4 regions of the Geobacillus stearothermophilus ATCC 12980 genome follow, and region 1 is predicted to be linked to each of the others. Evidence: predicted binding sites of a transcription regulator. Region 1 holds the regulator's gene; each other region holds the start of a gene.
The links. The regulator Rex, encoded in region 1, represses fermentation and respiration genes when NADH is low (regulators of the CRP and FNR family bind a similar motif). The targets are predictions, from matches to a motif close to TTGTGAAATATTTCACAA.

Region 1 (7,933 bases):
TGGTGACGAAAACAGTGCAGGCGGCGAAACAGTACAATGTGCGGCAAGTGCTGCTCGCCGGCGGAGTGGCGGCCAACCGCGGGCTTCGGGCTGCACTGCAGGAGAAAATGAAAGAGCTCCCCGATGTGGAGCTTGTCATCCCACCGTTATCGCTATGCACTGATAATGCGGCGATGATTGCCGTTGCGGGAACTGTGTTATATCAACAAGGAAAGCGGGCTGATTTGGCGCTCAACGCCAATCCAAGCTTGCCGCTTGTCTAGAAGGTCGGTGATTTAGTACAAAATACTGCTAGCTCCACTTGTTTCTCAATTAGAGAAAAACTGTGGAATCAGCCTTCTTTTTTGGCGAAATGCCGTTGATTTGCTCGTGACAGCAGTTTGTCACCGGCCTTCTAGGAGGTTGGGGATTTCATAGAGCGGATCGCTTAGGGCAGGTGGTCTGCTCTTTTTTGTTTGGCAAGCGGAACGGCCGTCGGGTGGGGACTTGTTGTGCATATTTTTATCCATAGGTTGTGGACAATGTGGAAAAGTAAAAAAAACATGATAACGGCGAGGAGTGCAATACACAATCATTTTTTCATATGAGGAAAGGGATTGGTTGTGGATAATGTGGAAAAGTCGGTGAATAACTTCTGTTTTGCACAGAAAAGTGTGGATTTCTTTGTGTATAATGTGATTAACACAAAAACGGGGCTGACCTAAAAGGTCGCCTGCCTTCAAGATAGGCGCACGTCTAGTGCGGCAGAAACAGCAAGCATATATATGCAACGAAAGAGGGTGTTCCAATCCTTTGGGGACACCCTCTTGTCAGTCATCGTCCTTCACCTAAGAAGCAGCTTTCATGAACAAGGCAAAAGGCTGCTAAATGAGTTTGGCCTGTGATCGGCCTGGCGCGGTGATGCGCACGAGCAGTGCACATGAAGCCGCTAGATGCCCGTGTTGGCGTTCCCTGGCAGCGGATTGGCTCAAAACGAGGCGTAGAGCTGTTCCCACTCGGCCAATAACGTTTCAAGCTGCTGTTTCCGCTTTTCGTTTTCTTGCGTGAGCTGCTGCACGGTTTCATAATCGCCGTATACAGACGGGTCGCACAGCTGCTGCTCGGTTTCAGCGATTTGTGCTTCCAGTGCGGCGATCTCGGCTTCGATCTCTTCCAGACGGCGCTGCCGTTGGCGCTGTCGTCTTTTTTCCTCTTTTTCTTGCTCGTATGTGGATTTGGCTGTTTCGCCGCTGTCCGGTGATGCGGGCGGGTGGGAGTCCAGGCGCGCCAATTCGCGCATTTCTTCTTTTTTCGCCACGTAATAGTCATAGTCTCCTAAATATTCGACAAGCCCATCGCCCGAGAGTTCAAACAGCTTTGTCGCGATGCGATTAATGAAATAGCGGTCGTGGGAGACGAACAAGATCGTTCCCGGATAGTCGACAAGCGCCTTCTCGAGCATCTCTTTGCTGTCAAGGTCGAGATGGTTGGTCGGTTCATCCAACAAGAGAACGTTGGCTTTTTGCAACATGAGTTTGGCGAGCGCCAGGCGTGCTTTCTCTCCGCCGCTTAAGGCGGAAACCGGTTTTAAGACGTCGTCGCCGGAAAACAAAAAGTTGCCGAGCACGGTGCGAATTTCTTTTTCGGTTTTGTCCGGGTAGGCGTCCCACAACTCGTCGAGCACTCGTTTGTTTGTCGACAGTTCCGCCTGGTTTTGGTCGTAATAGCCGATTTTCACATTTGCACCGTACCGGAGCTTTCCGGATTGGACTGGGAGCTTTCCGGCGATCGTCTTCAACAATGTCGACTTGCCGATGCCGTTTGGTCCGACCAAGGCGACACTCTCCCCCCGTGTGATGCGAAAGCTGATTTGGCGGATGACCGGTGCGCCTTCGCGATAGCCGGCGGTCAATTGCTCTGCGGTGAGCACCTCATGGCCGCTCGGCCGCTCAATCGCAAAAGAAAAAGAAGCTGATTTTTCATCTCCGGCCGGGCGTTCAAGCCGCTCCATTTTTTCGAGCTGCTTTCGCCGGCTTTGCGCCCGTTTCGTTGTCGAGGCGCGGGCGATGTTGCGCCGGATGAAGTCTTCGAGGCGGGCGATTTCCTCCTGTTGCTTTTCGTATCGTTTTAGCTCTTGTTCGTATTGCTCGGCCCGAAGCTCCAAATAGCGGCTATAATTGCCGCTATACCGCTTAAGCGTCGCGTTGGACAGCTCGTACACTTCGGTGACGACTTTGTCCAAAAAGTAGCGGTCATGGGAAACGAGCAGAACGGCGCCGGGGTATGCCTGTAAATATTGCTCGAGCCATGTGAGCGTATCGAGGTCCAAATGGTTCGTCGGCTCGTCTAAAATAAGCAAGTCCGGCTTGGCCAACAGCAGTTTTCCAAGGGCGAGCCTCGTCCGCTGTCCGCCGCTTAGCGAGGAAACGGGCGTTGTTTGGTAATCGTATGACGAAAATTGCAGCCCGTGCAAAACAGAGCGGATGTCGGCTTCATACTGATAGCCCCCTTGTTCTTTGTATTGCTCTTGCAAGTTGTCATACGCTTGAAGCGTTTTTTCGTAGCGGGACGGATCGGCGAGCAGATCCGGGTCGCCAAGCTGGGCGCCGAGCTCTGCCAGCTGCGCTTCGATCGCCCGGAGCGGCGCGAATACGTCCAGCATCTCGTCCCAAATGGAGCGTGACGAGTCGAGCCCGCTGTTTTGCGCCAAATAGCCGATTTTGATATGGCTTGGCTTGATGATTTCACCGCTGTCGGAAGAAAGTTCGCCGGCGATGATCTTCAGCAGCGTCGATTTGCCTGCGCCGTTGCGGCCGACAAGAGCAATGCGGGCGCGGGACTGTATTTCTAGTTTTATATTCGATAAAATAAGGTCAGCGCCAAAATATTTCGTGAGTCCATTCACTTGCAAAATGATCATGTCCGTCACCTCGCGAATAGTTTAACGTAAGTCGCGAAAACGGTCAAAGACAGATAACGAAAAATGGTGTATAGTGATAAATGGAGGAGATTGTCTTGTCATCGTTTACGCATTTCAATGAACAAGGCCGGGCGAAAATGGTCGACATTACGAACAAGGAAGATACGATCAGGATAGCGGTGGCGAGAACGAGCGTCACCGTCAATGAAGAGATTTACGAAAAGATGACGAACAATGCCATTGAGAAAGGTGATGTGCTGGCGGTAGCCCAGGTGGCCGGGGTCATGGCGGCGAAAAAAACGGCCGATCTTATTCCGATGTGCCATCCGCTTATGTTAAAAGGCGTCGATATTGCCTTTGCTTGGGAAAAAGAGGCGGAAGCGTATAAACTTGTGATTACCGTGACGGTCAAAACGAAAGGGAGCACAGGAGTGGAGATGGAAGCGCTGACGGCGGCTTCGGTATGCGCATTGACTGTGTACGACATGTGCAAATCGCTCGATAAAGGAATGACGATCGGTCCAACGTATTTGGTCGAAAAAACGGGCGGGAAGTCCGGCCATTATCGACGGAAAACCGATTAGCTGGGGGATGAAACGATGAGCAACGAACAACCGAAAATCCCGCAGGCGACTGCCAAGCGTCTGCCGTTATACTATCGGTTTTTGAAAAATTTACATGCCTCAGGGAAGCAGCGCGTGTCCTCCGCCGAGCTGAGCGAGGCGGTGAAAGTCGATCCGGCGACAATTCGCCGCGACTTTTCGTATTTTGGCGCGCTTGGCAAAAAGGGATACGGGTATAATGTCAATTATTTGTTGTCGTTTTTCCGCCAGACGCTTGAAGAGGATGAGGTGACCGAAGTCGCCTTGTTTGGCGTCGGCAATTTAGGCACCGCCTTTTTAAACTACAACTTTTCGAAAAATAACAACACGAAAATTGTCATGGCGTTTGATGTCGATGAACGGAAGGTCGGAACGACAGTCGGCGGGGTGCCGGTCTATCATCTCGATGAGCTGGAGGAGCGGCTTCGCGGCGACATTCCGATCGCGATTTTAACCGTGCCGGCCGCCGCGGCTCAAGCGCTGACCGACCGCCTTGTCGCGCAAGGAATTAAAGGCATTTTAAACTTTACTCCGGCGCGGTTGAACGTGCCGAACCATATTCGTGTCCATCATATCGATTTAGCCATTGAGCTGCAGTCGCTCGTCTATTTTTTGAAAAACTATCCATCGCCATCGTAAAAAGGAGAGAACAACACATGAAATATTTGTTGCTCGTTCTTGTCATTTTGTTGCTGTTTGGCACGAAAAAGCTGCCGGAGTTGGGGCGGTCGTTCGGCCAGTCGCTTCGCGAGTTTAAAGACGCCACAAAAGGGCTCGCTGATGACGAAGAAACGAAAACCGACCGATGACAAGGCAGGATGGGGAAACGATGAATGACAAAGAAATGTCCGTGTATGAACACCTCGGAGAGCTGCGGAAACGGCTGATCATCGTGCTTCTCTTTTTCGTTGCGGCGCTTGTAGCCAGCTTCTTTTTTGTCGATGACGTCATTGTGTATTTGCAGCACACTGCGGAAGCGAAACAGCTGACGATGAACGCGTTCCGCCTCACCGATCCGATTAAAGTGTATTTTCAGTTTGCCTTTGTCATCGCCGCTGTACTGACTGCTCCGGTGCTGTTGTATCAAATTTGGGCGTTTGTCAGTCCGGGGCTGTATGAAAAAGAGCGGAAAGCAACGCTCAGCTACATTCCAGCATCGATCATTCTATTTTTAGCCGGGGTTGGTTTTGCGTATTTCGTCTTGTTTCCATTTGTCGTCCGGTTTATGAATCAGCTGGCGGAACGGCTCGGCATTCAACAGATGATCGGCATTAATGAATATTTTCAGTTTTTGCTGCAGCTCGTGCTGCCGTTTGGCATCGTGTTTCAGCTGCCGATTGTTGTCCTGTTTTTCACCCGCTTAGGGCTTATTACGCCGCAGCTTCTTGTTCGCATCCGCAAGTATGCGTATTTGGCGCTGCTTATTTTAGCGGCCGCCATTACGCCGCCGGATGTGTTGTCGCAAGTGATCGTCATGATTCCACTGACGCTTTTGTATGAGGGGAGCATCTGGGTTGCCAAAATCGGCTATCGAAAGGCGCAATTAGCGGCGGAGGAAGGAAGCGGCGATCCATATTGAGGGCAGCATCAAGAGGACGGTTCATACGGCGCCAGGCAAAAACCCTCCCCCAATGGGGAGGGTTTTATTGTCTCGGTGTGAAGAACAAGCGAAAGGCGGTGCCGAAATCAAAAGCGGCCAGCGCCGCCAACGCGATGGTTGAGACGTTCCAAATCGTTTCATGAACGCTTTCGATCGCCAAATACGTAAACAGGAAGCCCAAGATGAAATACGGAACAGAAAACAGCCGCGGATGGCGCGTCATAGCCAAATCCTCCAAATGGCCAGCGGCAGTTCCGCTTGGCGCATCATGTTTTCCAATTCATCAGCCAACAAAATTTGAACGGCAACGACAAACGTGTTCATTGCTACATGGGCGAACATCGGCACGAAAATGCGTCCGGTTTTGGCGTATAAAAAGGCGAACACCATCCCCATGGATGTGTACAAAAGCAAATGCTCCGGCTCCATGTGGGCGAGAGCAAACAGAAGCGAGCTGGCCAGCGCTGCCAACCAAAAGTTGTATTTTTCATAAAGCGAGCCAAAAATGATTTTGCGGAAGATGAGTTCCTCCAAAACCGGGCCGATGACCGACGTGACGACGACGAGCAATGGCGTCAGGAGGATGATGTCGATGATTTGCCTTGTGTTTTCCGAGCCCGGCTCAATGCCCAATAGACGCCATTCGATGTTGGCGGCAACGCTTTGCGCGGCAAGCGCCAAAAAGACGCCCGAGATCGCCCACATCCATGACGAGGCGAGCGGCAGCCGCCGCATTGTCCGTTCATCGCGGTCGCCGCGCAGCAGCCATAAAATGATGGCAAAAGCCAATAAAAAGCTGATGACCGCCCAATAGCCGGAGGCAATTTTCGCTGCTTCGAGACGTGTTTGCGCGCCTTGGCCGACGCCGAGGGAGCGAAGGAGCGGCACACCGACAAAGGAAGACAGCTGCATGGTGATATAGGTGATGATGACATACCAGTAACGGCGCTTCAAATCGTTTTACCCCTTTATTTCAAATATATCCGTATTGTAGCACATGTTCGGCGAAATGATAAGAAAAGCGCGCCGGCCGTGGTTGGCGCGGCCGCCACAAAAAAATTGCCTAGCGTTGTTTATTGATGTTAGAAATGTGCAATAATGAAAATGGATTTTGTGCGCCGATTGATCTGGGGCCTGACAGCTTGTTATCCCATTTTCTCCTTATCTTCGCGCATGAAAGAAAAACAGTTATTTTTTTGTATTTCCTACTTGCAAAACGGAGAAGAGTTCATTAATATTATAAGTGTGTTAGCACTCAATAATGATGAGTGCTAATAAAAACGGCGAAAACTATCGTTAAGGAGGTTGTTTCCCGTGTTGAAGCCATTAGGCGATCGCATTGTCATTGAAGTCGTGGAAACTGAAGAAAAAACGGCTAGTGGCATCGTGCTGCCGGATACGGCGAAAGAAAAGCCGCAAGAAGGCCGCGTTGTCGCTGTCGGTGCAGGCCGCGTGCTTGACAACGGCCAACGCGTTGCGCCGGAAGTTGAAGTCGGCGACCGCATCATTTTCTCGAAATACGCCGGCACGGAAGTAAAATACGACGGAAAAGAATACTTAATTTTGCGCGAAAGCGACGTTTTGGCTGTCATCCGCTAATATATTGCGTTTACCACATAAACATTCCGGAAAACTGACATATCCTTAACTTTATGACACGAATACTTACCTTTTTCACGGCATGCAGTGAAACAAATTCATAAGGAGGTAACGGGGTATGGCAAAGGAAATTAAGTTCAGCGAAGAAGCGCGCCGTGCGATGTTGCGCGGGGTGGACAAACTCGCAGACGCAGTGAAAGTCACATTAGGTCCGAAAGGCCGCAACGTCGTATTGGAGAAAAAATTCGGTTCTCCGCTCATCACGAACGACGGGGTAACGATCGCGAAAGAAATCGAACTCGAAGACCCGTTTGAAAACATGGGCGCGAAACTGGTCGCTGAAGTCGCCAGCAAAACGAACGACATCGCTGGGGACGGGACGACAACGGCTACCGTATTGGCTCAAGCGATGATCCGTGAAGGATTGAAAAACGTGGCAGCTGGCGCCAATCCGATGGGCATCCGCCGTGGGATTGAAAAAGCGGTAGCGGTAGCGGTTGAAGAATTAAAAGCCATCTCCAAACCGATCAAAGGAAAAGAATCGATCGCCCAAGTGGCTGCGATCTCGGCTGCTGACGAAGAAGTCGGCCGATTGATCGCTGAAGCGATGGAACGCGTCGGCAATGACGGCGTCATCACGCTTGAAGAATCGAAAGGCTTCACGACGGAACTCGACGTTGTCGAAGGGATGCAATTCGACCGCGGTTACGTTTCGCCGTACATGATTACAGATACGGAAAAAATGGAAGCTGTTCTCGAAAATCCGTACATCTTGATTACGGACAAAAAAGTATCGAGCATCCAAGAGCTGTTACCGGTTCTTGAGCAAGTCGTGCAACAAGGCCGTCCGCTCCTGATCATTGCGGAAGATGTTGAAGGCGAAGCATTGGCGACGCTTGTTGTCAACAAACTGCGCGGCACGTTCAATGCGGTTGCTGTCAAAGCGCCTGGCTTCGGCGATCGCCGCAAAGCGATGCTCGAAGACATTGCGATTTTGACAGGCGGCGAAGTGATCTCGGAAGAGCTTGGCCGTGAACTGAAATCGACCACGATCGCGTCGCTCGGCCGTGCGTCAAAAGTGGTTGTTACGAAAGAAACGACGACGATCGTCGAAGGCGCTGGCGATTCGGAGCGCATCAAAGCGCGCATCAACCAAATCCGTGCGCAGCTTGAAGAAACGACGTCCGAATTCGACCGCGAAAAACTGCAAGAACGCTTGGCGAAACTCGCTGG
Region 2 (7,933 bases), 1.3 Mb from region 1:
CAGGGATTCCATGTCATCGCGATGCTCAAGACGAACCGGATTCTCTACCCGAAAGGCATCGCCATCCAAGCCAAGCAGTTTGCCCGCTATATCGAGTCCAAAGACACCCGCCTCGTCACGGTGGGGCAGGAGCGTTATCGCGTGTATCGCTATGAGGGGGCCATCCATGGCCTCGATGACGCGGTGGTGCTGCTGGCTTGGAAGGCGGATCAGCCGATGGCGCCGGAACATCTTCATTGCATCTTGAGCACCGACCGGGAACTCGGAGACGAAGACATCTTGCGTTACTACGCCCAGCGCTGGACGATCGAGTGCTTTTTCCGGCAGGCGAAAGATCAACTGAAGCTGGATGGATACCGCGTTCGCCACATTCGGGCGGTGAAACGGTATTGGGCGGTGGTGCTGCTCTCCTGCTTGTACAGCATCGCCGAATCCCGACAAAACCTCTCCACCGGGCTGGAGCTTCTTCGGTCGCGGAAAGACCACAGCGTCGTCGAGTTCATTTATGACGCTGCAAAGCAAGATATTCCCATTGATGTGATCAAAAAACCGCTCCGTATCGCGTAAGGGGTACCCTGTTTGTCTCTCTAACCATGGAAATTATTGTAATGAAAAATGCTCATCTACAGTTAAAATTTTTTTACAAATCATCTCTTTCTATTGCATAATTTTACCCATTCAACTAAAATAGATAATGCAACCGGTTGCATTGAAGTTGATGAATTTGTTTGAAAATCACACAAGAAAATGTATTCACTTTCAACTAACCCCCTACCATTTAGAAGGGAGAGAGAAAAAATGAAAAAAATGAAATTGACATCATTCGATTTTTGGCAAAAGTTCGGGAAAGCATTGATGGTCGTTGTTGCTGTCATGCCTGCAGCCGGTTTGATGATTTCATTAGGAAAATTAATTGGCATGATGAGCGGAGATGTTTCATTCGTGCAATCGATTGCACGGATTATGGAGGATATCGGTTGGGCGATCATTGTCAATCTCCATATTTTATTTGCGGTCGCAATCGGGGGCTCTTGGGCAAAAGAGCGTGCAGGCGGAGCTTTTGCGGCACTTATTGCATTTATTTTAATTAACCGTATCACAGGAGCGATTTTTGGCGTCAATAATGCCATGTTGCAAGACCCAGAAGCAACTGTCGTCACCATTACTGGAAGCAAACTAATTGTTAAAGATTACTTTATCTCTGTTCTCGGAGCTCCGGCATTAAACATGGGGGTTTTTGTAGGAATCATTTCAGGATTTTTAGGAGCTTCCTTATATAATAAATATTATAACTTTGATCGTCTTCCAAAATCTCTTAATTTCTTTAATGGGAAAAGATTTGTTCCATTTGTTGTGATCGCTGGTTCAGTTATCACAGCGCTTATTTTATCGATCGTATGGCCGTCTGTTCAAAGCTTATTAAACGGATTTGGACGTTGGATCGCTACGTCTAAAGATACAGCGCCAATCATTGCACCTTTTATTTTCGGTACGTTGGAGCGTCTCTTATTGCCATTTGGCTTACATCATATGTTAACAGTGCCAGTGAACTATACAGAGCTCGGTGGAACCTATACGATTTTAACCGGTTCAAAAGCAGGACAAATCGTTGCTGGTCAAGATCCTTTATGGCTTGCATGGATCACCGATTTAAACAACCTGTTAGCTTCTGGAGACACAAAAACATACCATCATTTGCTTGAAACCGTTCATCCAGCACGATTTAAAGTTGGACAAGTGATTACATCGACCGCTTCTCTCATCGGTGTTGCATTAGCTATGTATATCAATGTTGATAAAGACAAGCGCGAAAAATATAAATCCATGTTTTTCTCTGCAGCATTAGCCGTATTTTTGACAGGCGTGACAGAACCGATCGAATTCATGTTTATGTTTGTCGCACCCGTTTTATATATTGTGTATGCGATTACAACTGGTTTAGCGTTTGCCCTTGCCGATCTAATCCATTTACGTATTCACGCATTTGGCTTTATTGAATTTTTAACAAGAACACCAATGATCATTAAAGCAGGACTTGTAAAAGATTTGGTGAACTTCGCTATTTCTTGCCTTGCATTTTTCGGCATCAACTTTGTTGTATTCAATGCACTGATTAAAAAACTGAACTTGCCAACACCGGGTCGAAACGGAAACTATATAGAAGCAGAAGAGCCAGCTCAATCTCAATCAAAAAATACAACCAATGACGATTCTTTAGCCGCTCATATTATTGAATTACTCGGCGGCAAAGATAACATTGAGGATGTCGATGCGTGCATGACACGTTTACGTGTAACGGTAAAAGATATTCATAAAGTGGCTTCTGAACAAGAGTGGAAAACAGCAGGAGCACTCGGATTAATTTTAAAAGATAAAGGCGTTCAAGCCATTTATGGACCAAAAGCAGATGTTTTAAAATCCAATATTCAAGATCTTTTAGGGGTTTAAGCCATGAAATTACTAACATTAAATTGCCACTCATGGCAAGAGGAAAATCAATTACAAAAAATTAAGTATTTAGCTGAAATCATAAACGAAAAAAAATACGATGTCATCGCTTTGCAAGAAGTAAGCCAATCGATTGAAGCTCCATACATCTATGAAAACATAAAAGAAGATAACTTTGCATTCATTTTATTAAAAAATCTTGAGCAACTCGGTTGTCGTGATTATTCTCTCGTTTGGGATTTTGCTCATATCGGCTATGAGAAATATGAAGAAGGATTAGCCATTTTAACAAAACATCCTATTATAAAGAAACATTCTTTCTATGTTTCTAAAAATCAGAATCCTTTATTTTGGAAAACTCGTAAAATCGTTGGGGCAACCATTCGTTGGCATGGACGCCCTCTCTCGTTTTATTCTTGTCATCTTGGTTGGTGGCATGATGAAGAAGAACCTTTCGGCGATCAGTTTGATACACTTCTTAAAAAAATTGAATATGAAGACGCTTTCTTCCTCATGGGCGATTTTAATAACGACGCCCACATTCGTGGAGAGGGCTATGATTACATGATGAGTAGAGGGCTTTATGACACATACGTACTAGCAAAAGAGAAGGATAGCGGTACTACGGTTCAAGGGAAAATTGATGGTTGGAATGAAAACGAAAAAAACTTACGCATTGATTTGATTCTATCAAACAAGCTTTTACACGTAAAATACTCTAAAACCATTTTTAACGGCCAAAATGGCCATGTCATTTCTGACCATTTCGGAGTAGAGGTAGAAATTGAAGACGGACTCGCCTAGTTGTGTCCGTCTTTTTCTTTTTCTTTTACAAGATCGACGAGCTTTGCACCCGTCATCTTCTGCAAATCATCGACGCACAGTTCGATTTGCATGCCAATCTTTCCTGCACTGACAATGATTTTTTTAAGTTGAAGAGCCGTTTCATCAATAAACGTGGCATATTGCTTCTTCATTCCAATCGGTGAACATCCGCCGCGAACATAGCCTGTGTGCTTTTCAATCTCATGAACAGGAAGAAGCTCTACTTTTTTCTCTTGTGCCGCTTTCGCTGCTTTTTTCAAATCAAGTTCCGCCTCTACAGGAATGACAAATACGTAAATCGTTCCGCTGCTTCCTTTTGTCACTAACGTTTTATAGACGGTTTTTGGGTCTTTTCCGATTTTTTTCGCTACGGATACCCCATCGATTTTTCCATCGTTGTTTTCATATGTCCACACATCATATAAGATGCCTTCTCGGTCTAATAGACGCATCGCGTTCGTTTTTGCTTGTTTCATCTCATTTCCCCTACCTATTAAGTAGCTTCATGTTTAGTTTACCTTAAACCGCTTTTCTTAACAACTTTTACGGACCAAGGGAAGCGAAGAAGTCTTTGATCATGATAAAAAGGGACATCCCCGCGGGACATCCCTGTTTCTTCATTCAACCCCTTTATACGCTTGGCGATAAATGTCGGCAAGGTCGCTGACTAATGGTAATTTTGGGTTGGCTGTTGTACATTGATCTTCAAAAGCTAGTTCAGCAAGTTGTTCGACTTTGCTTTCAAACTCTTCTTTGCTGACGCCTGTTTCCGCGATGCTTAATGGCATTTCAAGCTCTTTTGCAAGCTTGATAATCGCTTGAATGAGGCTTTCGACTCCTTCTTCCGTTGTGCGTGCTGGCAATCCTAAAATGCGTGCGATTTCCGCATAGCGTTTATCCGCGATAAAATGTTCATATTTAGGGAACGCTACAAATTTCTTCGGTTTTGTCGCGTTATAACGAATGACGTGCGGCATTAAAATCGTGTTCGCACGTCCGTGCGGAATATGGAATTCTGCGCCAAGTTTATGCGCTAAACTATGGTTAATGCCTAAAAATGCGTTCGCGAATGCCATACCGGCAATCGTTGATGCGTTATGCATTTTTTCGCGCGCCACTTCATCGTTGCCGTTTTTGTATGCGCGTGGCAAGTATTCAAAGACGAGTTGAATGGCTTTTAGTGCTAATCCGTCTGTGTAGTCGTTTGCCATGTTCGATACGTACGCTTCAATCGCATGTGTTAATACGTCCATACCTGTATCCGCTGTAATATGTTTTGGCATCGTCATGACGAATTGTGGGTCAACGATGGCGACATCTGGTGTTAACTCGTAGTCAGCAAGCGGATATTTGACGTTATTTTTCTTATCTGTAATGACCGCAAACGATGTCACTTCTGAACCTGTACCAGATGTTGTTGGAATCGCGACAAATTGCGCTTTTTGACCGAGTTTTGGATATTTAAATACGCGTTTACGAATATCTAAAAACTTTTGTTTTAAGCCATTAAAGTCGGTATTTGGATGTTCATAGAACAGCCACATCGCTTTCGCCGCGTCCATCGCCGAACCACCGCCGAGCGCGATGATGACGTCTGGCTGGAACGCATGCATCATGTCGGCACCTTTCATCACTGTTTCAATTGATGGATCTGGTTCAACTTCTGAGAAAATTTCGCAATGCACATAATCTGGACGTTTACGCAAATAGTATAACACTTTATCGACATAGCCGAGCTTCACCATACCTGGGTCTGTAACGATAAAGGCACGTGAGATGTTTGGCATTTTCGCTAAATATTGTGTCGCATGTTTTTCAAAATAAATTTTTGGTGGAACTTTAAACCATTGCATGTTTACATTCCTTCTCGCTAATTTTTTAATATTAATTAAGTGTGTCGCACCCACGTTTGTCGAAACGGAGTTGCCTCCAAACGTACCGCAACCGAGCGTCAATGACGGAATGTATGCGTTGTAAATGTCCCCGATCGCTCCTTGTGAAGATGGTGCATTAGAGATGATTCGTCCTGCTTTCATTCGCTTACCGAATTCAAGAATGACGTCTTGATTTTCCGAATGAATGACAGCGGAGTGGCCAAGTCCACCAAATTCAAGCATTTCTTCTGCTCGTTTTAACCCTTCTTCTGTGCTATTCACCTTATAGCACGCCAATACAGGACTTAATTTTTCACGAGAAAGCGGCTCTTGCGGACCGACGCTTTTTAATTCTGCGACAAGAATTTTCGTATCAACTGGAACGTCCACACCGGCCATTTTTGCAATTTCATATGCTGGTTTACCGACGATATTCGGGTTTACTGCACACGTATTTTCATTAATGACAAGCTTTTCGACTTTTTTCTTTTCTTCTTCATTTAAAAAGTAACATTTGTTTGCGATCATTTCGTTTTTCACCGCATCATATATTTCTTTATCAATAATGACCGCTTGTTCAGATGCACAAATCATTCCGTTATCAAACGTTTTTGAAAGAATAAGGTCGTTCACCGCGCGTTTAATATTTGCTGTTTTTTCAATATAACAAGGTACGTTACCAGGTCCAACCCCTAATGCTGGTTTTCCTGAGCTATATGCTGCTTTGACCATGCCTGCTCCACCTGTCGCAAGAATAAGCGAAACACCAGGGTGATGCATAAGTTGTTGCGTTGCTTCAACGGAAGGTGTTTCGATCCATTGAATACAATGTTCTGGCGCACCGGCCGCAATCGCTGCATCACGTAAAATGCGTGCCGCTTCACTGCTGCATTTTTGCGCGGACGGATGGAACGCAAAAATGATTGGATTGCGCGTCTTGATTGAAATAAGCGCTTTAAACATCGTTGTTGATGTTGGGTTTGTTACTGGTGTAACCCCAGCGATGACTCCAACAGGCTCAGCAATTTCAATAATACCTTCTTGTTCATTTTCGCGAATAACGCCGACGGTTTTATCATATTTGATGTTATGATAAATGTATTCTGTCGCAAAAATGTTTTTAATGATTTTATCTTCATACACGCCACGTTTTGTTTCTTCAATCGCTAACTTCGCTAAATACATATGTTTGTCAAGTCCAGCTAACGCCATTTGCTTAACGATATGATCAATCGCTTCTTGATCGTAATCACGAAACGCTTTTAACGCTTTTTGCGCATTCGCGACGAGCGTATCGATCATTTTTGTAACTTCTTTCTTTTGGTCTAATACTTTTTCATCAACAGCCATATAAGACCCTTCCCCTCCTGTATTGTCCTTGTGAAGTTTTTCACAAGTTAATTGAAAATAAAAATATGATTGTTTTCACATTCACATTATAACGAGGATAAGCCTGTTTGTGTGTGTCAGCTTTGTGAAATATTGAGCAAATATGTTGTATAAGAGAACCGCTTCTTATAAAGAAGGCGGTTACTCACACACTGGATTGCGTGGAATCTTTTCAAACGAAATATCGTTGTACATGCGCGTATTTCGCTTAACGATCACGACGTAGTTAGCCGTCCATATATAAGAAGGAATATCTTGATCCACGAGTGTTGATTATCCAAAATTATACATACGCCTTCCATAAATTTGGGCATACTCAAACAAAGCAGCGGCCCTCCCGGATTTCCAATCGAGAGGAAGCTGCCCAGAGAAAAAACGGCGAACGAACGAAATGAAGGAAAGAGAGACGTTCGTCTGTTTTTTGGTTTGATCATACAGCCATCGCAGCAACACATACGCGATGAACGCCGCAAACAGTTGGTTGTATACCGCATTTTCCGTCGTGCCAAACAAGGTCGGGACATTCAGATATTGCTTCACCCAACGGAAAAAGATCTCAACAGTCCAACGTTGTTGGTACATGTCGGCAATGGTTTCCGCAGATGCATGGAAGAGGTTCGTCACGACCCGAATGTCGCGGCCATTCGCATCTCGAAAGATCACCACCCGGTGACGCTTGGTGGAGCGGTATTGTTTCGTTCCCAACTGGCACGTGAAGTCGGCTTGAACCGATGAGGATGCGCTCGGAAGGCGGTTCAAGCTTTTTTTCTGATGAAGTTCGATGTTGTCCTTCATCCGAATGACAAACAGCTGATGCTGCTCTACAAATCGATCGAGGCGTTCGATTTTGAAATACGCCCGGTCTTCCACCAGCACTTGTTGAGCGTTCGTCAACTGTTCTCCCACCGGGCCATCGTGACGCAGCCCGGTCGTTTCCACCACGTCTGCCGGCAACGAGAATTCCGGCGAATACGCGACGTGCAGCTTCACTCCGGCGCGTTCGCCGTGATACGGCGCCCATGGCAGGCGGTTTTTCCCGACCGTGACGGTCGTCGAATCCACCACCCGAAGCGGTTTGGGAAACCGAAGCGAACGGCGGGTTTGGCGGTTGCACTTGGAAATGATCAACGCCAACAAGCGTTTCATGATGTCATAGGGAACTTCTTTCGCTTTCTTGTATACAGTTGAATAATGGAATCGCGGCAATCCATACAGAGGCCCCACATCGGCTCCGTGGCGAAAGCTTTTCCATTGATGCATGGCGGCCAGCAGGAAGAAGTGAATCAACTCGCGCAACGTAAAGGTTCGAGACGAATCACGATACCCAACCGCTTCGGCAATCAGTTGAATCTCTTCATCCGAAACAAGTTTTTGCATCAAATTCGGGAGTGTGGTAT
Region 3 (7,933 bases), 1.3 Mb from region 1:
CCATCCTCATCCGTTCGGCTTGTCCGTTCCCAAACGGGAATTTTCCGCCGCTGCGGCAAAAACAGCGGGCGCCATGGAAGCGCCGCCCGTTCGGCGCCTCCCTCTGCTTCATGCTCGCGAACCGCGGCCAACGCCGGTTCATAAAACAGCGAACCTGCCATCCGGCGCGCGCTCGTATGTCCTTTCATGATGATCCATAGCGCGCCGACAAGCGACATATACACAAGCAAATCAATAGGCGCTTCCATGCGTCCACCTCCCTTTCGCCTGTCGATTGTTCTCTTTCCATACAATAGCAAACTTTCAACCGAAAGAAAAGCAACAATTGATCACATCCGCTCCAAGCGGTGAAATGCCGGCTCGTCGGCTGCCAAGACGGCCAGCTCCCCGCTTTCATCGGCCGCCAGCGCCGCCCGAAGCTCTTCTTTCGCCTCATCGAAGCGTCCAAGCAGTGCGAGATAGCGGGCTCGTTCGTAGCGAAGCCGGGCATCGTTGGCCATATGGACGCACCGCTCGATGGTCGCGAGCGCCTGATCGATGCGCCCCGCTTCTTCATAAACAGCCGCAAGCTGCATATGGAACTCTTCATCCTCAGGATACCAATCAGCATAGCGCTCCCAAAGCGCCGCTGCTTCTTGATAGCGGCCCGTTTCCATATAATGCTCGCCAAGCAACATGAGCGCCTCACGGGCGAGCGGTTCTTCCGCCACAGTCTCCTCGAGCTGCCGCTCGGCTTTCTCGCGCTGTCCTTCTTGAAGCCAAACGACCGCCTGCAACACGCGCAGGTCGACATCATCCGGGTCATCAGCCAGCAGCCGCTCCAGCCAGCGCTTCGCTTCCTCGCGTTTTCTTTCCTCATCGGCGGCCAATAAATATTCCACAAATTCTTGCGCCAAAGACGGATCCCAAACGCGGGCGAGCGCTTTGCGCCACGTTTTCACGGCATCGCTGTCCAATTCGAGCGCGGCATATAAGCGGGCGAGCCGCCTGTAGGCTTCCGCATCGCTGCGGTTGAGGCGAATCGCTTCGTCGTAGAAATCGGTCACAATCGAAAACAAGACAACGGTGCCGACCCATTCTTTCGCTTTTGTCCACCATCGCACCGGTTCGTCATGCCCCCCCTTCTCCTCGCCAAAATACGGGAAAAGAGCCGAGGCAGTGTTCCGATACATCACGCTTTTCGCCTCGCGGCTTGCCTTCAGCCGCTCGAGTCGATGGCGCAGCTTCCCTAAGCCGCGCATCGTTTTCGGAAAGAGAGCCACATACAACGGGTACAACGATTCATCGTCCGGATGGCGCACCATCAACTGTTCGAGCAGTTTCGCCGCCTCTTTTTGGCTTCCTTCCGCGATCAGCACCATCGCCCAATGGCGGAGCACTTCAGGATGGTCCGGGTCAAGAGCAAGCGCCTTCTCGACGGCCGCCTTTTCTTGATCGCGGCGCTCAAGCGCTCCATAAACATATCCAAGGCTGTCGTAATACCACACCTCCCCTGCATGCGGACGGGCGTCAGCCAACGCGCGGAGAAGCGCGGAAGGCTCCGCGATCGCGGCAAGCTGCTCCATATCGATGCGCTTCGGGGCCAAGCGCACCGCCTGAAGCAAATGCGCGTGCTGCCGCTCTTCGTTTTCTTCCGCCTCATAGAGTGAAGCTAAGCGAAAATGGCAAAGGACAAACGATGGATCGGCTTTGAGACAAGCCTCATACTGTTGTTTCGCCTCTTCGTGGCGTCCAAGCGAGGCGCACAGCTCCGCGAGCCGGAAGAGGGAAAGCGCATGGCCCATGGCGGCAGCTTCTCGGTAAAACGCCATGGCCTTCGACGGCCGGCCTTGCCGTTCATAAAGGGCGCCGAGAGCGGAATGGGCCGAAGCGAGTGTCGGGCGAGCCGAGACAAGCTGCTCTAAAAACGCCCGGCCGCGTTCCTCTAAAGACGGCGTTGCCAGCTGATCAAGGTAAAACTCGTACGCTTCTTCCGCCTCAAACTCAGCCAGACGCAACCCTTCTTCCAACCACGACAGCGCCGTCTCGCGTCCTTCCCCCTCGTCGGCGAACCCATGGGCGACAAGCCATCTTCCCGCGTTCAGCCAATATTCGCTGTTGTTGGCAAAACGGGTGCGCTGCTTGATTACATACCGGCGCGCCGCTTCCACATCCCCGCGCTCCGCGAGGGCGGCCGCCAAGCCGAGATGGGCGAACACGTCATCGCTGTCATGGCGGATCGCCTCTTCGTAGCACGAAACCGCTTGTTCCGCCTCTCCTTCCTCCATATAGAGATCGCCAAGGCGGACGTAAAGCGGCGCCAACCGCCAGGCGGCGGCCAATCCCTCTTCCAACACCGCTTTCGCTTTTTCCCGATCACCGTCGTCATCATACAAGTCAGCCAACATCAAATACGGGTACGGTTCCTGCGGGTCGAGCGCTTTGGCGACGCAAAAGCCGCGTTCCGCCTTGCGCCTTCGGCCGAGCTCCCGATCGCAGCAGGCCCGCTCATACCAAAGCTGGGCATCCCGCCGCTCGCGGCGCACAAGACGATCAAACCAGTCGCGCGCTTCGGCAAACCGCTTCGCATGGAACAACAGCACACCGTGATTCGTTTCGATAAACAAATCGCCCGGATACAGGCTGACTGCCACGCGCGAAGAGATGAGCCCTTTTTCGATATGACCGGCGTACGCCGAGGCGAGCCCGAAATAGCTCCACACTTCCGGCTGGTCTGGGTCCAACTGGAGCGAGGTGCGAAAATAGCGAGCCGCCTCTTCATAGCGGCTGGCAAAAAAGGCGATTCGGCCGCGCAAATAATGGTAGAGCGGGCTTTGTGCCTTTCCTTTCACCCGTTTGAGCACCTCTTCAGCCTTCTCCATTTCTTGCGTGTAGACATACGCTTTCGCCGCCATCAGCAGCAAGTCGTTATGTTCCGGATACTCGTTCAAGACTCGTTCCGTATACTCCAATACAAGCGGCTTCGCCTCGTCGATGCCGAAATGCTTCATGACATACAGCCATGTGTACGGGATGTGCTCATGCTGGCGCAAAAAGGCGACAAAGGCGGCGAAATGCGCCTGTTCGTCCTCGTCCATCTTTTCAGCCAACGCGTGCAGCTCACGGAAATAGCGGTCCTCCTCCTCCGGAAGCTCGGCGGCGAGCGCCGCTTTTTCCCGGGGAAGCGCCACAATCGACAAATAATGCGTCCCTGCATACCACTTGGCAAGCTCGTCCTTGGAAACGACAAACGGATCAAACAGATTCGGGTCTTGCACATAAAACGCCTCGAGCCGTTCGTCATAGCCAAACAGCACTTGGACGTGTGATGACTGTTCGTAATCGACGCTTAACAGCACCGGAACGCCCTCATCAATGAGCCGCTTCCAGCGCGGCAGCGTGCCGATGAAAAAGCGGCAAACAAATCCAATATCTTCCAAATAATGTACGGTCGTGGACAGCTTCGATCCGCGCACATCAAAAATATGTTCGGCCACTTCATCCTGCGTGCGGGGGGAACCAAGCAATCGAAGCATCATTTCCAGACTCGCCGGCACGCAATAGTTGTGCTTTTGCACGACCGGCACAAGCGGCAGCGCCACCGACCGTTTCCCTTGCCGCCCAAGCGCGCGGGCGTACGGCGTTTTTTCAAGCTGCGGCTCCGCTTTCACAAGCGATTCAAGCTTCTCCCATTCCTCAAGCTGGTAATACAGTTCGGCGCGCAAATGGGCGAAATAACGGCGATGCATATGAAGCGGATTCAGGCGGTCAAGTTCCTCCATCGCCGCGAGCGCCTCGCGGTAGGCGCGCACATCGCGCAGGCGGCGCACGCGCTCAGCGTAAAACGCTAACACTTGCGGAAAACGCTGCTTTCCTTCTTCCAAAACGGCAAGCGCCTCGCGGTGGCGGCCATCGAGCGCATACAAATCGGCAAGAAGCAAATAGCACATATCGCCGCGCTCCGGGTCATCGAGACCGGCGCAAATCACCTGTTCGGCGCGCTTCCGGTCGCCGGTCTCGATATAAAAATAGCCCCACTTGTCATGCATCGGCGCCGTCTCATAGCGGGCAACCACATCCATCCATTCGTGCGCCTCATCGATCCGCTGCATATCCAATAAAGCGCGCACCAACGCAAACGCCGCCCGGGCGATCGCTTCCCTCGGCTCCTCCACCCGGCCATCGAGCGCGGCGGTCAGGCGCGGAGTGAGCGCCTCTTCCACATCGAGCGGCCGGCGTTGATCGAGCCATTCGTCGCACAACCACGCGAGCGTCTGCAGCGTGTTGAACTTCCGGTGGGCGTACCGGGCGACAAGCCCGCTATGCCGGTACATAAGCGCGTAGTCGAACAGGCGGACAAGCGTCCGAAACGGTTCGATCTCGTCCCACGAAGCCATGAGCGGCCGCCATTGAAACAATCCCATATTTTCTAAATGCGGCCGCACCTGGGCAAGGGCATCCACGATTCGTTTTTCTTCAACGAGCAATGCGATCGGTTTGATATGATTCATACAAAGAAAACTCCCTTATTCTTTTTCCAGCTATTTATTAAGTGTAGAACAAGCCCGGCAAAACAGCCACATATTTTTTCACAAAAATACCGACAAACAAAAAATGGCCTCTCCTTTGAACAGGATCAGCCATATACCGATTCGTTTTATCCGGCGTGCTTGGCGAAAAATTCGAGAGACCGTTCAATAATCATCGGTTGGTCGTAATCGAGCGTCGCCACATGGTAGCTGTTTCGGAGGCGGACGATCTCTTTCTCCGTCGATGAAATACCTTGAAAGATGATGTCGGCGTTTCCCGGCGGCACGACGTGATCTTCGTCAGAGACAAAAATCAACGCCGGACAGACGATGCGATCGAGTTTCGCTTTTGTCTGTGCCATCAGCCTAGCCAGCTGAAGAAGAGAAGCGGTCGGCATTTTCTCGTATGCCAGCTCTTTCACATCCGGATTTTTCAAGTCCGAACCGATCGAATCCAGATACCTCGGCAGCTCGCCCCCGCACCTCTTTTTTCCTTTTTTTGATCGGACGCCGTTACCACATCGACAACCATGACCACCACCATTCGTGAAACAAGCCGTTGACGCCAAAATAGACGAATGCGATCCAAGCGATGCCAACCAATGCTTTCTCCATCCCTTTTCCCGTCCGATAGAGCGGCACTTTCCACCGCTTGGACGAAAACGGCCAAAACAGCGGCACCCCTTGAACAGAAAAAAAGTCTTCCACAATATGAAACAAGTAGCCGAGCACGAGCCCAGCGGTAAACGGCGACGCCGAGTCGCGCCAGACGAGGGCGGCAAGCACCCCCCAAACGATGAGCGAATGCGTCATGCCGCGATGGCCGAACGCTTCTTTTACTTTCCCCGCGACGCCGAACGAACGGCGGCCGACGTATGACGACGGCTCGTCAATGTCAGGAAGAAGGCTGCCGATGACAAGCCCCACCGTATAGGCGGCGGTAAACGGCAGCTTTGTATGCGCGGCCGCCGCCGCGCCGAGGCATAATGTGGCAATGACATGGCTGGAGTATCGCAACGAAATCCCCTCAAACTTTTATCGTTTTCCCCATTATACCACATATCGTTTTCCCCATTATACCACAGAAAAGAATATTCGTTCGTTTTTTGACGGATTTGTGACAATGATGCCAAGTGTGACAAAGTTAACATCGCGTTATTAACATCATGGCTATAGTTAAAAGTACACAACGCTAATAAGGAGTGAAGCAAATGAAACGAAAACGATCTCCGTTCATCAACCGTTTCAAATATATTCGGCCGATCGAGCGCCAAGCCGACGGCCATAGCGAAACAACCTACGGCGACCGCGCCTGGGAAGATGCATACCGTCGCCGCTGGCAGCACGACAAAGTCGTCCGCTCGACCCATGGCGTCAACTGCACGGGGTCGTGCAGCTGGAACATTTACGTCAAAAACGGCATCGTCACCTGGGAAGGACAGCAGCTCGACTATCCGTCGACCGGGCCGGATATGCCGGACTTTGAACCGCGCGGCTGCCCGCGCGGCGCGAGCTTCTCATGGTATATGTACAGCCCGCTGCGCGTCAAATACCCGTATGTCCGCGGCATCTTGCTTGACATGTGGCGCGAGGCGCTCTCCCATCATCCAAACAACCCGCTTGAGGCGTGGAAAAGCATCGTTGAAGACCGCGAAAAAGCGAAGCGCTACAAACAGGCGCGCGGGAAGGGCGGATTCGTGCGCGTCAGCTGGGATGAAGCATTGACGCTTGTCGCCGCTTCTTTATTGTATACGGTCGTCAAATACGGCCCGGACCGCAACGTCGGCTTCTCCCCGATTCCAGCCATGTCGATGGTCAGCCATGCCGCCGGATCGCGCTTCATGCAGCTGATGGGCGGGCCGATGTTAAGCTTCTATGATTGGTACGCCGACTTGCCGCCGGCGTCGCCGCAAATTTGGGGCGACCAAACGGACGTGCCGGAGTCAAGCGACTGGTACAACGCCGGCTACATCATCACCTGGGGCTCGAACGTCCCGCTCACCCGGACTCCGGACGCTCACTTTTTAGCCGAAGTGCGCTACCGCGGCACGAAAGTCGTCTCCGTCAGCCCAGATTACGCCGAGTCGACAAAATTCGCCGACGACTGGCTGTCGGTGAAGCAAGGGACGGACGGCGCCTTGGCGATGGCGATGGGACATGTTATTTTAAACGAATATTACGTCAAACGGACCGTTCCATATTTTGAACGATATGCCAAAATGTACACCGATTTTCCGTTTGTCGTCACCTTAAAACAAAACGGCGGCACATGGACGGCCGGCCGCTTCTTGTTGGCGAAAGACCTTGGCAAACAAACGAACAATGCCGAATGGAAGCCGGTCATCTATGATGAAAACACCGACTCGTTTGTCGTGCCGAATGGAACGATCGGCGCTCGCTGGGAAGACAAAGGAAAATGGAACTTGCGTCTTGTTGATGAGGAAACAGAACAGCCGCTTGAGCCACGCCTGTCGTTTTTAGGGAGCGAAGATGAAGTCATCTCGATCCAGCTTCCATATTTCACCGCTGAGGGCGGAAAAACGATCGAACGCGCGGTTCCAGTGAAAAAAGTGCAAACCGTAACAGGAGACGTTTACGTCACGACCGTCTATGATTTGATTTTGGCCAACTACGGCATTGACCGCGGCATCGGCGGCACAGTCGCCCGCTCGTACGATGACGAGGTGCCATTCACTCCAGCATGGCAAGAAGCGATCACCGGCGTCGACCGCGAACTCGTCGTGAAAATCGCCCGTGAGTTTGCCGACAACGCGATCGACACAAACGGCCGGTCGATGATCATCGTCGGCGCCGGGATCAACCATTGGTTCAACTCCGATACGATTTACCGCGCCGTCTTGAACCTTGTCTTGTTCGTCGGCGCCCAAGGGGTGAATGGCGGCGGTTGGGCCCATTACGTCGGGCAGGAAAAGCTGCGGCCGGTGGAAGGATGGCAGACAATCGCCACCGCTCGCGACTGGGTCGGACCAGCGAAATTGCAAAACGGCACGTCATTCTTTTACTTTGCGACCGACCAATGGCGCTATGAAGAGCGGCCGGTCGATGAGCTCATCTCACCGCTGGCCAAAAAAGCGCGCTATTCACACCCTGGCGATTACAACGTCTTGGCCGCGCGGCTTGGCTGGCTGCCGTCGTACCCGACGTTTAACAAAAACGGCATCGAGCTGTATAACGAAGCAGTAAGCCATGGAGCCCGCACGCCGGAAGAGATCGGCGCCTACGTCGCGAAACAGCTGAAAAAGAAAGAATTGCAGTTTGCGATCGAGGATCCGGACAACGAGGCGAATTTTCCGCGCAACTTGATCGTCTGGCGCGCCAACTTAATCTCAAGCTCCGGCAAAGGGCACGAATACTTCTTAAAACATTTGCTTGGCACGACGAACGGCTTGTTAAACGATGACCGC
Region 4 (7,933 bases), 1.3 Mb from region 1:
GAGGTTGATTGGCTTGAAGATTAAAGCGCAAATCGGAATGGTGATGAATTTGGACAAATGCATCGGCTGCCATACGTGCAGCGTCACGTGCAAAAACACATGGACGAACCGCCCCGGCGCTGAATACATGTACTTTAACAACGTTGAAACGAAACCCGGAATCGGCTATCCGAAACAATGGGAAAACCAAGAGAAGTATAGAGGCGGCTGGGAGTTGAAAAACGGCGAACTGCGGCTCAAATCCGGCTCGAAAGCGATGCGGCTCGTCAACTTGTTCTACAATCCGTACCAGCCTACGATCGACGATTACTACGAACCGTGGAATTACGACTATGAAACGTTGACGAACAGCCCGCTAAAACAATACCAGCCAGTGGCGCGGCCGAAATCAAGCATCACCGGCGAATGGATGGAGCTGTCATGGGGGCCGAACTGGGAAGACGATCTGGCCGGCGTCCATATCACCGGTTTGCGTGATCCGAACGTTGTCAAAATGGAGCAGGCGATCCAAACGGAATTTGAGAATGTCTTTATGATGTACTTGCCGCGCATTTGCGAGCATTGCCTCAATCCGTCATGCGTATCGAGCTGCCCGTCAGGCGCCATGTACAAACGCGACGAGGACGGCATCGTCCTCGTCGACCAAAACGCCTGCCGCGCTTGGCGGTATTGCGTCACAAGCTGTCCGTACAAAAAAGTGTATTTCAACTGGCAAACGAACAAAGCGGAAAAATGCACGCTCTGCTTCCCGCGCATCGAAGCCGGCATGCCGACGATTTGTTCGGAAACGTGCGTCGGCCGCATCCGTTACATCGGTGTGATGCTGTATGACGCTGACAAAGTGAAAGAAGCGGCGAGCGTCACAGATGAGAAACAGCTGTACCACGCCCAGCTTGATATTTTCCTTGATCCAAACGATCCAGCCGTCGCCGCCGCCGCGAAAGAAGCGGGCATCCCAGACGAATGGATCGCCGCCGCACAGCGCTCGCCGATTTACAAAATGATCGTCGACTGGAAAATCGCTTTGCCGCTGCATCCGGAATACCGGACGCTGCCAATGGTATGGTACATTCCGCCGCTGAGCCCGATCATGAATACGATCGAAGGAAAAGGAAGCCAAGCGAGCGCCGATGACATCTTCCCGGCCATTGATGAAATGCGCATTCCGATCGAATATTTGGCGAATTTGCTGACGGCGGGCGATACGGCGCACATCCGCACGACATTGAAAAAAATGGCGGCCATGCGCTCATACATGCGGGCGAAACAAACGAACAAACAGCCGGACACCCGTCTCATTGAATCGCTCGGCTTAAGCCGTGAAGACATTGAAGAGATGTACCGTTTGCTCGCGATTGCCAAATACGAAGACCGCTTCGTCATTCCAGCATCGCACCGCGAAGAAGTCGCTGACCTCTACGCCGAACAAGGCAGCTGCGGGCTGGCGTTCGCCGGCGGCCCGGGCGCTTGCGGCACGCTGTAAAAGGAGAAAGAAGGCGAGCCCCGCCCCCTTCAATAATGAAATGGAGGATTTACGATGAACAGCGAACAACAACAAACGGTCTTTCTATGTGTATCGTATTTGTTGTCTTACCCGGACGAACAGTGGGCCGAATCGCTTCCTGACTGCCTAGACGCCATCCGCTCGCTTGACGATGAAACCGTCCGCGCGCCGCTTTTGGCAGTGGCCGAACAGCTCGCGGTCACCCCGGCTCGAGAGCGGATGGAGCAATATGTCGAAACATTTGATTTCGGCAAAAAAACGAATTTGTACTTGACGTATATGACAAACGGCGAGCAGCGGGAGCGCGGAATCGAACTCGTTGCCTTAAAAGCGCGCTACGAGGCGGCCGGATTCGCCGTCTCCGATCACGAGCTGCCCGACTACTTGCCGCTCATGCTTGAATGGATGGCCTATGCAGATCAAGAGCATACGACTGCCTTGCTCGCCGATTATGCCGGCCATATCCGCGAAATCGGCGACCGGCTGGCAGCGGCAGGCAGCCCGTATGCACAGTTGTTTGACGCGCTCAATCACACATTCACTCAACTCGGCGTGACGCCGCTCCCGAAAGGAGGTGCAACGGCATGGCCAGCCAATTTCTCTGGGTGATTTTTCCGTATTTGGCGCTTGTCCTATTTGTCGCCGGCCATATTTGGCGCTACCAGCGCGACCAGTTTGGCTGGACATCCAAATCAAGCGAACTGCTTGAAAAACGGCAGTTGCGCCTTGGAAGCCTTCTCTTTCACTGGGGCATTTTGTTCGTGTTTGTCGGCCACGTGATGGGCATTCTCATTCCCAAGCCGTTTTACGAGGCGCTTGGCGTGACAGAAGAGATGTACCACGCCCTCGCCTTGGCAGGCGGCATTCCGGCCGGCTTGGCGGCCTTCGTTGGTTTGTTGATCCTTTTTCGCCGCCGCTTGACGGTCAAGCGCGTACGGACGACAAGCAGCACCGGCGACTGGGTCGCGCTCGGATTTTTGCTTGTCGTGATCGCCAGCGGGTTGTCGTCGACGTTTCTGAACATCGATTCGCACGGGTTTGATTACCGGACGACAATCGGCCCGTGGTTTCGCGGCCTTCTTACGTTCCGTCCGAACCCAGCTTATATGGAAGCGGTGCCGCTTTGGTTTCAGATTCATATTCTCGCTGCATTCGGTTTGTTCGCCGTCTGGCCGTTCACCCGTCTCGTTCACGTATTCAGCTTCCCGCTCCGCTACTTGCAGCGCAGCTACGTCGTCTATCGAAAGCGAATGCCAAAACAAGCAGAGCCGGTCAACCGCGCCAAGTAAGCGAGCGGCGGGCGTCACATCAGGAACCCTAAACTGAACAGGCGGAGGGGGCAACCGATTGCCTGACAGCCGGCCTGTCAACTTTAACGGCGGCGGGAACGAAACAACGTGCGCTTCCGCATACCCTAACGATCATGCATAACAACCGGCCAACAAATGAACCAATAATAAAAAACAGGATGCCCGTCGTTTGGGGCATCCTGTTTTCCATTTGTTACTTAGTTAATGCGCGCAAACAGCTCCTCTTTCTCCGCATCGGACAACAACCGCTCGGCCATCGGGAAGAGCACGTTCTCCTCTTTCATGAAGTGCTCATCCAAAATATGATACGCCTCAATCACCGCGCCGGCAAGCGTCAACGCCTGCCTGCTGTCGATGTTCTCCGGCAGCTGGGCGGTCTTTTCTAAAAACATGGAAAGTCGCGTTTTCGCCTGTTCGTGTTCGTATTCCATAACGGCGATAGGGCCGGTCGTCCGCCCGATGTACCGAGCCATCATTGGGAACAATACGCCTTCTTCCCGCTCCGAATGCGGATCTAGGGCGGCGACGAACGATTCAACTTTTTCTCTCAAATCAGCGAGCGGCTCACGCCAGTTGCGGTCATTTTCCCCGCGGCCGATCGCCTCCGCTGCGGCAAGCAGCTGCTCCATTTGGGCGCGCAGCGGGCCGTGTTCTTGTTTTAATTGCGCCAGACCGGCGCATAATTTCACCCCTTCAGGGCCGCCCATATGGCAAAATGAATGCATCATCAATTCCTCCTTTTTATGACCCGTCCGTTGTTTCCATTATACTGTGTGCAGCATCTCCATCGTTGTGAGTCATATCACACCGCCGACAGACAAGCGCAAAAAAAACAGCACGCTCGCCCCCATGAGCGACGCGCCGTAGCAAATCCCCGCCGAACCGTGCTCGCCATCTGCTGGAATGAGCTTCGTTTCATGCTCGCCCCGCCCTTTCATATGAAAAATACATACCCAGTTTTATTATAAGCGGAAAATGTTCGAAAAACTGTGACAAAAAATAAACAGTTTAGCATTTTTGATGAAACACATAATATAAAACATTTAACAAAAAGATGGTCTCTTATATAGCAGGTTGGACAATTGATATAAAACAACCCTCAACAGGGCTTATTGTTGAAAATAACGGGCAAGCGTCACAATCATCGCTCCCATCCGCTCATGTTCCGGGGCGATGACGCGATCGACTCCCTCTTCTTCCAATGCTTCTTTTGTCACTTTGCCAACGGCGCAGGCCACGACATCGGTGCGAAACGCGTCAAAGAGCGGTGTGATCTCTTTTTTCTCGCGGGCGAACGAAAAGAAAAAGCGGACTTGCATCGCCGATGTAAAACAGACGGCATCGACTTCGCGCCCGACAATTTCTTTATACAATGTCGCCAGTGTCCCCTCATCCGGAGCGATATGCCGGTATGGCAACAATTCCGTATACAAAGCGCCTTGTTCAAGAAAAAACTGCTTCAAGGCTGGCGCGGTATCGCCGTACAGCTGTACAACAACGTTTTTTTCCGCAAAGTCGTGCCCATAAAGAGCAGCAATCAACCCTTTCGTCGTCCCGTCCTCGCTTGCGGCCACCGGGGTGACGCCGATTTGTTTCAACGCCGTCACCGTTTTATAGCCGCGGGCAGCCACGTTCGCTTCCTTGATCGTTCGATGCCATTGAGCAGCCATTCCCTCCCGGTCGGCCGCTTCCAACAGCGCCTCAAAGCCGATTCCCGTCGTAAATACGATCCAGTCCGGCCGCATGGCGATGACGGTTCGCATTTCCTCTCCCAGTTCGCTTCCCTTTGAAAAGACGGTCCCTTGCGCCGGACGAATGATGGCCGTTCCTCCTTGCTTTTCAATAAGCGTTGTCATTTCGTCCAGTTTGCGTGACGCGCATAAGGCAATCCGTTTGCCATGCATGTCCCTTCCCCCTTATGGTCAGTCGTTCGTCCTTTCCATTCTAAAAGATGGTCTTTGCCTATGCAACAAAAACCATTCCGCTCCCTGGCACATCGCAACGCGAATGCCGCCTTCATTGGGTATAGAGCCCAGCGCAACAGAACAGACCGCAGGCAGAAACAGCCGACCACCATCAAAAAAACACGCGCCCAAAGACGCGTGCCCTCCGTTCAACGAGTATGTACCATGGCCTCTTCTCCCCGACGGTCAAAGGAACCGATGATGCGCTTCGGCTCGACGGAAATGAGCCGGTCCAACGGAATGTTCATTAGACGCATTTGCCGGTTGTAAACAAACAGTTTGCGCGTGTCCTGATACAGCTTGACCGGCAGCACGACCGCTTCCCCTTGATAGGTTTTTACACGCACCGGCTGCTTCTCGGCAATCCACGCCGACAGCTGTTCATACCATTCCATTCTGATTGTTCCCCCTTCTCATCCGATCCTACTTATGATTATAAACGGAAAAAGCGAAAAAAAGGGGGAAAGAAAAATCAACAAATTCGACGAAGGGATGACAAACCGTGTCGATAAATGTTCAGCGCACGGAAACATTCCGTGCGCCTTTGGAGGTGGTCAGCGGTGGATCAACACACGCGCTGCCGTGCGGTCAGCGCTTTCACCGATGACGCGGATTTTTAGGCCATAGTTGGGCACGTTCCGCCCGGCGTCTTCCGCCCCTTTATTGTCATACGACCGGCTGTCGTCAAACGCCGGCGTCGGCGCTGTGTCGTTGTCGATCAGCTGTGAGCCATTGATTGCCACGCGGAATGGGGCTCCTTTTTGCAGGCTGAACGCCGCATCGTGCACTTGATAGAGAGTCGACGCTGTCGTATTGCCCGACCATTTCAACGTATGCTGGTCGGCATCCACAACGCCAAGAAACCCTTCGCCCGGATGGACGCCCGTCCAGTTGTTGTCATAGCCTTCATCCACATACCAGACGACAAGCCCTGGATCGTACGAAAGAAGCCGGTCGCCGCGCAAAATATGGGCGAGCCCTTCATCGACGCCGCGGTGGTTGCGCCATTCCAACAAATAGTAATGATCCGAATACCGCTTGCCATCGCTCTTTTCAAAGCCTTCCACCGCAAAGGCGCTGTCCCCTTCGGCGTCGTCGGCAAGCGCGGTTGTCCCATCAGCTGTCACTTGGATGTTGTCAATATACCAGCCGGCTTCCGACACCGCCGCATCAGTGATGTAATGGAAACGGAGGTCAATCGTTTGTCCTGCATAGGCCGACAAGTCAAATTCCGCCTTCACCCAGCCGTTTGACGTACCGGTAATGCCGTTGCCAGGGTTTTGCCTGTACGGATTGTCGGTCGTTGTAATGTTTCCTTGAATTGTTGTCCATTCGTTGCTGCCATGCGGTTTTACTTCTACCGCCCCATAATCCCAGTCTTTCTCAATCGCATACCATGTATCAAATGCCAGCGTCGCCTTGGACGCTTTCGTCAAATCGATCGTCGTTGCCATCGTATGATCTAAGTTGTTTCCGCTTCCAGAGAAATAGGCGTACGCACCGCTTGGCGGGGTCGTGATGATCGTTTCTTTGTCCGGCAAGTTGATGCGCACGGCATCGTTGTTCGTCCCTTTCGTGTTCGCTTCATCGAGCACGACTTCAACACCGTTTGGCGTTACTTCGTTCCACTCAACGGTCGTTCCGCTCAGCCAGTTGCTGCCGGGCATGGTCGACTGCAAAAACTGTTTCGCCCAGGCGCTGAAGCCGGTCGGCTCCGTGCCCGGAATGCGCCCCGCCCAACTCCCGCTGGACATAATCGACCAATAGGCAATGGGCTCGCCCAAGCCGGAGTAAATCGTATCATATTCATCCGGCAGCCCTAAATCGTGGCCGTATTCATGGGCAAACACCCCTGCCGCCCCATCGGCCGGTTCGATTGTGTAGTCGTACGCCGCCAGCTGGCCGCGCCAATACGGCACATCGGTTGTTGTGTTCGGGATGCGATAGACCGATCCTAAATTCCAGCGGTGCGACCAAATCGCGTCGCCGCCGAGCGAACCGCCGCCCGCCTCTTCACCGACGCTCGAGTGGATGATCATCAAATGATCGATCAAGCCGTCCGGCTCGCGGTAGTTGCCGTCGCCATCCAAATCATACCGATCCTCTCGGTCAAACTCGCGCAAATTGATGCTCGGGTCTTTCGCAGCCGCCGCCAGCGCCTCGCGCACAAGCGCCCGCGGATTGGCGTCATTGCCATCCGGGGTCGGCACGTTGCCGCCATAGTATTTAGCCGGATACTTCGCCTGATACCAGCCCGCCACTTTTCCTTCGATCGAATAGCTGCCGCCTGATTGCTCTTCATAATACTTTTTCACCGAGATGAGTTTTTCTCCGTTCGGTCCTGCGTAATAGCCGTCATCCCCGCCGAAAATCATGTCTTCATAATGTTCACGGGTATAATCTTTATAATACATATCCGTCTCATTCGGTTGAATGCGGTTGTGCGGAAAATCCGGGTATTCAATGAGCAAAACGAGCACGCGGTCCACCCGCTTGCCACCGTTCCATGCCTCTGGCTTGACAGACGGAACGGAATCTTTTTTCGTCTGGCCAAGCTTTTTTCCTTTCCCATTCAAAATACTGTTTTTCTGCCCCTTCTCGCGCAGCACATCAGCCCGCTTTGCCTCGTATTCGTGCAATTCTCCTTTTTCTTTCGAAGTGTGGGCCGCCTTTTGTTTTAAATAGGCGCGCACCGCTGCTTCCGCCTCAGCTGGGGTGGCGTCAGCGCGAAGCTTGCCGCTTTTTTTCAACATCTCCGCCAGCTTCTCTTCATTCGCCACCGCCAAATCGACCGGACCGCCGTGCCTGGCTGCCAAAGGTGCTCCCGAATTGGCGGCCTGCGGGGTAGCCGCCGGCACTGCCCATAGGCCCATTCCAAGCGACAGCGCAGCAACAAGTGATGTGATCGACCGTTTCTTCAAAAACATCCCTCCATATCAAATAAAATGTTGATAGAAAATATATACAATTAAAATATTATAGAATAATCCCAAAAAACGAAAGGGAATTTTTGACTAAGAACAAAACAGTTCTTTTTGCCTATATCTGTCGAAAAAACGAGATTTATAGCAAAAAAAGACTATCGATTTCACCTTAACAGACCCGTGATGTTCCAGTTACAATGTAATATATTCACGGTTTTTGTAGAAATTCTG

Region 2: a site for Rex is predicted at 6,526-6,543, ahead of adhE (bifunctional acetaldehyde-CoA/alcohol dehydrogenase). Genes of this name have one in related genera too.
Region 3: a site for Rex is predicted at 5,642-5,659, ahead of QSJ10_RS08030 (nitrate reductase subunit alpha). Genes of this name have one in related genera too.
Region 4: a site for Rex is predicted at 3,605-3,622, ahead of QSJ10_RS08050 (hemerythrin domain-containing protein). Genes of this name have one in related genera too.

Annotation. Positions count from the first base shown of each region.
Region 1 covers NZ_CP128494.1:224,403-232,335, forward strand. Annotated here, with positions in the region: gene tsaD (tRNA (adenosine(37)-N6)-threonylcarbamoyltransferase complex transferase subunit TsaD) at 1-263, shown strand, start outside; gene abc-f (ribosomal protection-like ABC-F family protein) at 968-2,899, opposite strand; gene moaC (cyclic pyranopterin monophosphate synthase MoaC) at 2,995-3,483, shown strand; gene QSJ10_RS01295 (redox-sensing transcriptional repressor Rex) at 3,499-4,140, shown strand; gene tatA (twin-arginine translocase TatA/TatE family subunit) at 4,158-4,310, shown strand; gene tatC (twin-arginine translocase subunit TatC) at 4,331-5,080, shown strand; gene QSJ10_RS01310 (YdiK family protein) at 5,145-5,324, opposite strand; gene QSJ10_RS01315 (CPBP family intramembrane glutamic endopeptidase) at 5,321-6,055, opposite strand; gene groES (co-chaperone GroES) at 6,416-6,700, shown strand; gene groL (chaperonin GroEL) at 6,819-7,933, shown strand, end outside.
Region 2 covers NZ_CP128494.1:1,539,178-1,547,110, forward strand. Annotated here, with positions in the region: partial or broken gene QSJ10_RS08255 (IS701 family transposase) at 1-567, shown strand, start outside; gene QSJ10_RS08260 (PTS transporter subunit IIBC) at 808-2,448, shown strand; gene QSJ10_RS08265 (endonuclease/exonuclease/phosphatase family protein) at 2,452-3,252, shown strand; gene ybaK (Cys-tRNA(Pro) deacylase) at 3,249-3,749, opposite strand; gene adhE (bifunctional acetaldehyde-CoA/alcohol dehydrogenase) at 3,891-6,497, opposite strand; gene QSJ10_RS08280 (IS4 family transposase) at 6,810-7,933, opposite strand, start outside.
Region 3 covers NZ_CP128494.1:1,485,006-1,492,938, forward strand. Annotated here, with positions in the region: gene QSJ10_RS08010 (hypothetical protein) at 1-248, opposite strand, end outside; gene QSJ10_RS08015 (bacteriocin-processing peptidase family protein) at 330-4,490, opposite strand; partial or broken gene QSJ10_RS08020 (alpha/beta hydrolase) at 4,637-4,987, opposite strand; gene QSJ10_RS08025 (metal-dependent hydrolase) at 5,022-5,525, opposite strand; gene QSJ10_RS08030 (nitrate reductase subunit alpha) at 5,720-7,933, shown strand, end outside.
Region 4 covers NZ_CP128494.1:1,494,388-1,502,320, forward strand. Annotated here, with positions in the region: gene QSJ10_RS08030 (nitrate reductase subunit alpha) at 1-24, shown strand, start outside; gene narH (nitrate reductase subunit beta) at 14-1,483, shown strand; gene narJ (nitrate reductase molybdenum cofactor assembly chaperone) at 1,538-2,113, shown strand; gene narI (respiratory nitrate reductase subunit gamma) at 2,089-2,793, shown strand; gene QSJ10_RS08050 (hemerythrin domain-containing protein) at 3,012-3,539, opposite strand; partial or broken gene QSJ10_RS08055 (pyruvate synthase alpha chain) at 3,651-3,752, opposite strand; gene QSJ10_RS08060 (uroporphyrinogen-III synthase) at 3,924-4,718, opposite strand; gene QSJ10_RS08065 (hypothetical protein) at 4,928-5,173, opposite strand; gene QSJ10_RS08070 (immune inhibitor A domain-containing protein) at 5,333-7,699, opposite strand.